2 regions of the Holtiella tumoricola genome follow, and region 2 is predicted to be linked to the other one. Evidence: predicted binding sites of a transcription regulator. Region 2 holds the regulator's gene; the other holds the start of a gene.
The links. Region 2 encodes Rex, which represses fermentation and respiration genes when NADH is low (regulators of the CRP and FNR family bind a similar motif). Its sites were predicted from a motif close to ATTGTTAANTANTTAACAAT; they were not measured.
Positions count from the first base shown of each region.

Region 1 (3,980 bases), on a different contig from region 2:
CGCTTCGGCGATTAGTCCTTTCTGTTTGCTTCAATGCGCTTAACTCCACAAACATACTCTTAAAAACCGCAACCTCTATCTACTTCTTATTTAATTGTTATCTTATGCCTACACTATATAACATAAAATTAATCTTGTAAAGCATAAATTTTAATAAAATGAGGTAAGCTAATATATTTCTTACTCCATGACCTCACCAAAGGCTTACATAAAATGCCCCTTTTCACCTTGTTTCATTTGTATTTTATTCCTATACATTTTTTCATCTGCTTCCTCAAAAACATCTTGATAGGACTTATGTATAAGCTTATTATAAACTGCTACACCATATGCAACAAAAACCTTAATTTCAGCTGGTAAGGCATCATTATCCTTACCATTAATTTCTTGAAATTGCTCAAATAATTCCTCATAACATTTAAGCTCATCTTTTTCTAATATAACTACAAACTCATCTCCATCTATTCTATATAACGTACTTTTTTAATATTAGATTAATCAATATAAGAAAAGCACTTCATACTGAAGTGCTTTTCTTATAACTTACTTATATAACTGTCTATTTAGTAGAAAAATATTTTCTATTTCTTTTCCTTGTGTATCATAATATTTCACTTCTGCCCCAGCTATATACCCTACACTATCTCTATCTAGTACACTACCTTGAATTTTTAATAATTCCTCTTCATTCATTGGCAATTCTACTTCTTTTGTTTCCTGATCCCGCGTGCAAACTATTTTGACTTTCATCTGAGTATACTCCTTTTTGTCATTAGTATGCACCACTTTTGCGTAATCATGATATTTATTGCAAATTAAATATTATAAGAGTGATTCGTATAAAGCTTTAATCTCTTCTACATTTGTTTCTCTTGGGTTACCTGGTCTACATGCATCATCATAAGCTGACTGAGCAAGGAAATCTACATCTTCTGGTTTAACAATTGCTTTAAGGTCTGCTGGAATACCTACATCTGCTGAAAGTTTTTTCACTGCATCAATTGCAGCTTGTCTGTATGCTTCCACTGACATTTCATCTACACCATAAACACCCATTGCTCTAGCAATTTCTCTATATTTTTCACCAGTATATTCTGCATTGTAGGCCATAACGGTTGGAAGAATAATCGCATTTGCTACACCATGTGGTGTATCATAAACAGCACCTAGTGGATGTGCCATAGAGTGAACAATACCTAACCCTACATTGGAGAAGCCCATTCCTGCAATATATTGTCCAAGCGCCATACCTTCACGGCCTTCTGCTGTATTCGCAACTGCGCCACGTAAAGATTTTGCAATAATTTCAATAGCTTTAAGATGGAACATATCTGTCATCTCCCAAGCTGCTTGAGTAATATATCCTTCAATTGCATGTGTTAATGCATCCATACCTGTTGCTGCTGTAAGCCCTGCTGGCATACTTGCCATCATATCAGGATCCACTACTGCAATAACAGGAATATCGTGTGTATCTACACATACAAATTTTCTATTTTTCTCTACATCTGTAATAACATAATTAATCGTTACTTCAGCTGCTGTGCCTGCTGTAGTAGGTACTGCAATAATAGGCACACTTGGTTTTTGAGTAGGTGCTACACCTTCAAGACTTCTTACATCTTCAAACTCTGGATTATTAATAATAATCCCGATTGCTTTAGCTGTGTCCATAGCAGAACCTCCACCAATTGCAATAATATAATCTGCACCTGATGCTTTGTAAGCTGCTACGCCTGTTTGTACATTTTCGATTGTTGGGTTTGCTTTAATATTAGAGTAAATTTCATATACAAGATTTGCGCCCTCTAATACTTTAATCACTTTGTCAGTTACTCCAAATTTAATTAAATCAGGATCTGAACAAACAAACGCTTTTTTAAAGCCTCTTTTTTGTACTTCTCCTGCAATCTCACAGATTGATCCTTTACCATGGTAAGATGTTTCATTTAATACTATTCTATTAGCCATAACTTCCCCCTGTTTATATCCTATTGATCTTATGATTAAATCTATTATTAGCATAACGAATAATATGTCAAAAAAACAAGTTACACATCTTCTAGTTTGTCAAAAAAGTGACAATCATTATTATGTGTCACTTTTTTGACAAACTCTGCTTCTATATATCTGAAAGCAAATTTGCTAATCGATCTGGTAAAGCTTCTATTAATAGATTAGTAATTTCCTCTGGCGCTGGTCTCTCTTTCTTATTTACCCATTCTACTGTCATATAAATAGAACCCCTACAATACATTCTTAATAAAAATGCTAAATCTTCTTCTAAAGGTTTATTGGTTTTAGAAGTAATAATCTCTTCATAAAACTTAAAAATACAATCATAGTCATAATTCATCAATGAATTATAGTCATTAGACTGAAAAGCAGCTGAAAAGAATATACACTCTTCTTCAATAAACCTAAACTTCTTATGCAAACCCTCTCTTAAGCTACAGCTAACCCCCATCTGCTTAAAAGATTTCTGTACTAACCTTTCAAAGTACCAATTCACCAAATCATATTTATCCTGAAAATAGCGATAAAAAGTCTGTCTCGTCATATCACACTGGCTTACAATATCCTTCACGGTAATCTTATCTAAACTCTGTGTTTCCATCAGTTGTTTGATGGCATTAGCTAATTTATATTTTGTTTTATCTCTTTTGTCCACCTAAACCCCTCCGTATATTTTAAATTAAGATGCCTTCACAATGATCCATTTCATGCTGGATTACCTGTGCAACAAATCCATTAAAATGTTGTTTTTTCTTTCTAAAATTTTTATCTCTATACTCTACCTCTATTGAAGAATATCTCGTTGTTTTCTTTGTTCCTTCATGGGATAAACAAGCTTCTTCTGCTTCATAAGTGGATTGACTATGCTTAACTATTTTAGGATTCACCAATGGAATAAAGAATTCTCCCATTTTAACTACAATAATACGCACCTTTTCTCCGATTTGATTGGCTGCAAGTCCAACACAAATGTCATCATTAGCCTTTGCTGTATCTACCATATCATCAATAATATATAGATCTTCTTTTGTTGCCTCTACGGCTTTTTGTACTAATCTCTTATGGTCTTTTACTATTTCTCTTATCATTTATATCCCAAGACAATTTTGTCTTTTTCCTTTCTTAATCAGTCCTATTCATGACTATATTATTTTAATTATTATTCTTGATATTGTTTTAAAAATTGCTCAAAGTCTTTAGTCTTCTCCCAAATATCTACTGCATATGCATCAAGCAAGTACAATATGGAATCTTCTACAAGAACATATTCACCATCTTGAGTACCTATTCCCTTTCTTGTAACAGATAAGCCCTTCTTTGTATAGTGTGCTTTACCTGCTTCAAAAAGCTGCTCTCGACTTTTGATGTATTCTTCTACATCATTATTGGGGATAGAGTAGGCATCTACAGTTGTCATCCCCTCTATATACGTCTTATTCTCTACTTTTTTCTTATCCCATTGGTGCACTGGATACCATATAAAATCAATTACATTATCTCCTGGTACAAAAGAGTATTTGCTTAACACATAAACATAATTATTATAACTTATCTCAAAGTACTCGGGCATCTCTTCAAATCTCATTGTATAGTCTATCCAAGTAAATGTTTCCTGCTTATCAACTGTCTTTTTTACAAAGGGAATCAACTCTATAAAACTATGGACAGTTTCTTCACTTTCAAAGATACCTACTACATAACGTCTATCTTCTTGTTGAAGCTCTAATAAATAACTCATCCATATCCTCTTTTCTTAAAATCTTACCTCTATTATAGCGAAATAAGCCTTATCTGTAACTTTATTTTTTCGTAAGAAAGCTACTCATAAACAAAATGCGCCCCATAACGTGGGACGCACTTTTAATTTGATGTTTATTTATAAGTAGGATTCATTATTCTTCTAATAATGCTTTAGCTGCTGCTATATAGTAGTGGCGACCATTAGCACTGGTTTCTAATCTGGA
Region 1 is NZ_JAQIFT010000065.1:7,611-11,590, forward strand. Features, by position in the region: lysine riboswitch at 1-86, opposite strand, end outside; gene PBV87_RS23080 (diguanylate cyclase domain-containing protein) at 205-465, opposite strand; gene PBV87_RS18770 (hypothetical protein) at 544-750, opposite strand; gene fucO (lactaldehyde reductase) at 823-1,971, opposite strand; gene PBV87_RS18780 (TetR/AcrR family transcriptional regulator C-terminal domain-containing protein) at 2,123-2,671, opposite strand; gene PBV87_RS18785 (peptide deformylase) at 2,691-3,104, opposite strand; gene PBV87_RS18790 (hypothetical protein) at 3,176-3,754, opposite strand; gene PBV87_RS18795 (alkyl/aryl-sulfatase) at 3,909-3,980, opposite strand, start outside.
Region 1: a site for Rex is predicted at 2,067-2,086, ahead of fucO (lactaldehyde reductase). Genes of this name have one in related genera too.

Region 2 (3,980 bases):
AAAGTAATCGTAGTCACCTAAATACATAGCCATATTATCTTTTGACATATCTAAAACTTTAGTAGCTGTTTGATTGATGAAGTAACGGTCGTGTGAAACATAAAGGATTGTACCTTCATATTGATTCAGTGCATTTTCAAGAACTTCTTTGGACATCATATCAAGGTGATTAGTTGGCTCATCAAGGATGAGGAAGTTAGCTTTTGAAAGCATGATCTTAGCAAGTGCAACACGGCCTTTTTCACCACCGCTAAGGGCATGAATAGGTTTAAAAACATCTTCACCTGTAAATAGGAAAGATGCCAACATGTTACGGATTTCAGTATTTGTAAGATCAGGAAACTCATTTTGAATTTCTTCTATAATACTAGCATGTTGATTTAGGGTAGCATGTTCTTGATCATAGTAACCAATGTATACATTGGTGCCAAGTGTAACTGTTCCAGTTGTAATAGCGCTTGTACCCATAATCATACGGAAAAGAGTGGTTTTACCAATTCCATTAGGACCTACAATAGCAACCTTCTCACCGCGTTTGATATCAAAGTTAATATGGCTAAAGAGTGCCCCATCTTCAAATGACTTAGATAATTCTTTAACAGTGAGGACATCGTTTCCACTAGTAATACGTGGTGTAAGTACTAGATTCATAGGCTTGTCATCTATGGTAGGTAGGTCCATAACTTCTATTTTATCTAAAAGTTTTTCACGGCTTCTTGCACGTTTGATAGATTTTTCTCGATTAAATTGACGAAGTTTAGCGATAACAGCACGTTGTTTGGCAATTTCTTGTTGCTGTTTTTCATATTGATGCATAGCTGCTTCATAGACTTTTTCACTTTCAATGATAAAGTTACTATAATTGCCATTATAGACCATAGCACGACCAAATTCTAAGTGAACGACTTTCGTTACAACACGATCAAGGAAGTAACGGTCATGAGAGATTACAAGAACTGCACCTTTGTAACTTCTTAAGTAATTTTCTAACCATTCTGTAGCTGCGATATCAAGATGGTTAGTTGGTTCGTCAAGAAGGAGAAGGCTAGGCTCTTCTAAAAGAAGCTTAGCAAGGGCAACACGTGTTTTTTGACCACCGGATAAAGTGGTAATGGGTTGATTATAAATTTCTTCTTTAAGGCCTAATCCTTTTAGAACACCTTTTACAAGACTTTTATATTCATAGCCCTTTTTATCTTCAAAAGTTATACGGAGTGCATCGTACGTATGGGTTAATTCCATAGAATGAGTACGAGAAATTTCTTCTTCCATTTGATGAAGCTTAGCTTCTAATGCAATGACCTCATCAAATACATGAAGTAATTCCTCATATACCGTATGAGTAGAATTAAACTGCATATTTTGTTCTAAGTAACCAATAGTGGATCCTTTTGCAAAAAATAGATCACCTTCATCAGGGTGAAGTTCCCCAGTTAAAATTCGGAATAAAGTTGTTTTGCCGGCCCCGTTATTTCCAACTAGGGCAACTTTTTCTGTATCTTCTATATGAAATGAAACATCTTTTAACACAAGTTCTTCGTTAAAAGACTTACGAATACCATGACAATTAGCAATCATAAGTGAACCTCCTCATTATTGTAGTTTCATATTAACAGAAAAACGACAAAAATAAAAGCTATGAATGAACTATGTAGATTGACAAAAAAAAAACTAAAATGCTATACTATAGAATAAGAGTAAAAAGAAGGAGGTAAAGATGTGACTGAAGAGAGAAAGATTTCAATGGCAGTAATTAGAAGATTGCCAAGGTACTATAGGTATTTAGGAGAATTGCTTGACAATGGCGTAACTAAAATATCTTCTAGAGAACTAAGTGAAAAAATGAAAGTTACAGCTTCTCAAATTAGGCAGGATCTTAACAACTTCGGCGGTTTCGGACAACAAGGATATGGATATAATGTTGAATATTTACACAAAGAGATCGGAAAAATATTAGGACTTGAAAATACACATAGTATGATTATTGTAGGGGTAGGGAATTTAGGACAGGCTCTTGCAAATTATACAAGCTTTGAAAAGCGTGGTTTTAATTTAATCGGATTATTTGATGTCAATCCAAGACTTGTAGGTATGAGTATTCGTGGAATAGAAGTTCTGGATATAGACAAAATGGAAGAGTTCGTTAAGGAACATAAAGTAGATATTGCTATTTTGACAATGCCTAAGACTAAAGTTAAAGAAACAGCCGAAAATCTGGCTAAATGGGGTGTAAGAGGTTTATGGAACTTCTCACCTGTAGATTTATTTGTACCAGACGGCGTACAAGTAGAAAATGTACATTTATCACATTCATTAATGACATTAGCTTACAGAATTAATGAATGTGAAGGTGAATAAAATCAATAACTTCCAAACTATATGGAAAGTCGTAAACTTAGAATGTTCGTCTATCATACGTTGAAAAATAACAGAGATAGATGGACATTTTTTTATACATTTATCTTAGAAAAAAGATAAGAATGATAGCAGAATATAATAAAAGAATTCCGAACATTTTTTTTGAAAAAATAAGTGGTTCTATATAAAATGAAGAAAAAATAGAACTATAAAGTCGATAGAAATGAAAAATGTTCGAAATTGTATTGACTTACGTAAGTTTACATTCTAATATAATAATTAGAGAAATTATTATAGGATTTTAAAAAAATAATTAAGAAAATAGATAGAGGGAAGCTAGAAAACTGTAGTTTTTCTCTTTTTTAGCGCCTAAAATATTTTAAAAATAGATTTAATATAAAAGGAGAGTCTTGCGTGATTACCATTAACCAGTATTTATTAGCAACTAGTTTAGAAGAAGCGTACGAAACGCTTGTAGCCAACAAGAAAAATGTTATTTTAGGGGGCATGCTATGGCTTAAAATGGGTAAACAAGCTGTACATACTGCTATTGATTTATCTAAACTTGGACTTGACCAAATTACAGAAACAGATGAATACATTGAAATCGGATGTATGACAAGCCTAAGACAGGTAGAAACAAGTAGGCTTTTACAAGAGCATTTTGATGGTATTGTAGCAAATTGTGTTAAGGACATTGTAGGAACACAATTTAGAAATGTTGCAACTATAGGTGGAAGTGTATTTGGAAGATTTGGTTTTTCAGATGTATTAACAGCACTGCTTGCTTTAGATACTTATGTGGAACTTTACAAAGGTGGTGTTATGCCTTTAGAAGACTTTGTAAATGCAAAGAGAAATAAAGATATACTTGTAAAAGTTATGATCCGAAAAAGTGATAGTAAAGCGAGCTATCATACTCAGCGCAATAGTGCAACAGATTTCCCAGTACTTGCAGTAGCTGTAAGTCAGGCTGATGAAGGCGTAAAAATTTCGGTAGGGGCAAGACCTCATAAAGCAAAACGTGCCTATGAAGCAGAAGCTTTATTACAAGGTGGTTTAACAGAATCTACAATTGAGGCGGCTGCACAAAAGGTTGTAGAGGAGTTAGATTTTGGGACTAACTTACGAGCAGGTGAAGCTTATCGCAAACAGTTAGCACAAGCATTAGTTAAAAGAGCTATAGATGAGATTAGAGCATAAGTGAGGAGAGCATCATGAAAATAAAAGTATGGATTAATAATAAAGTACATGAAAGAGAAATTGAAAGTGATTTACTCCTTATTGATTTCTTGCGTAGTGAAGGTTATTACAGTGTAAAACGTGGTTGTGATACAGCTAATTGTGGCTTATGTACAGTGTGGTTAGATGAAGTACCTGTTTTATCTTGCTCAACATTAGCAGCACGTGCAAATGGAAGAAAGGTGACAACATTAGAAGGGCTTGAAGAAGAAGTTAAAGTATTTGCAGAATTTATGGCTAATGAGGGTGCAGAACAATGTGGTTACTGTAGCCCAGGCTTTATTATGAACGTATTAGCAATGAAAAAAGAATTAGTTAATCCAACAGTAGATGAGATTAAACATTATTTAGCAGGAAACTTATGCCGTTGTACAGGTTAT
Region 2 is NZ_JAQIFT010000007.1:68,831-72,810, forward strand. Features, by position in the region: gene PBV87_RS01115 (ABC-F family ATP-binding cassette domain-containing protein) at 1-1,578, opposite strand, end outside; gene PBV87_RS01120 (redox-sensing transcriptional repressor Rex) at 1,720-2,358, shown strand; gene PBV87_RS01125 (FAD binding domain-containing protein) at 2,773-3,561, shown strand; gene PBV87_RS01130 ((2Fe-2S)-binding protein) at 3,576-3,980, shown strand, end outside.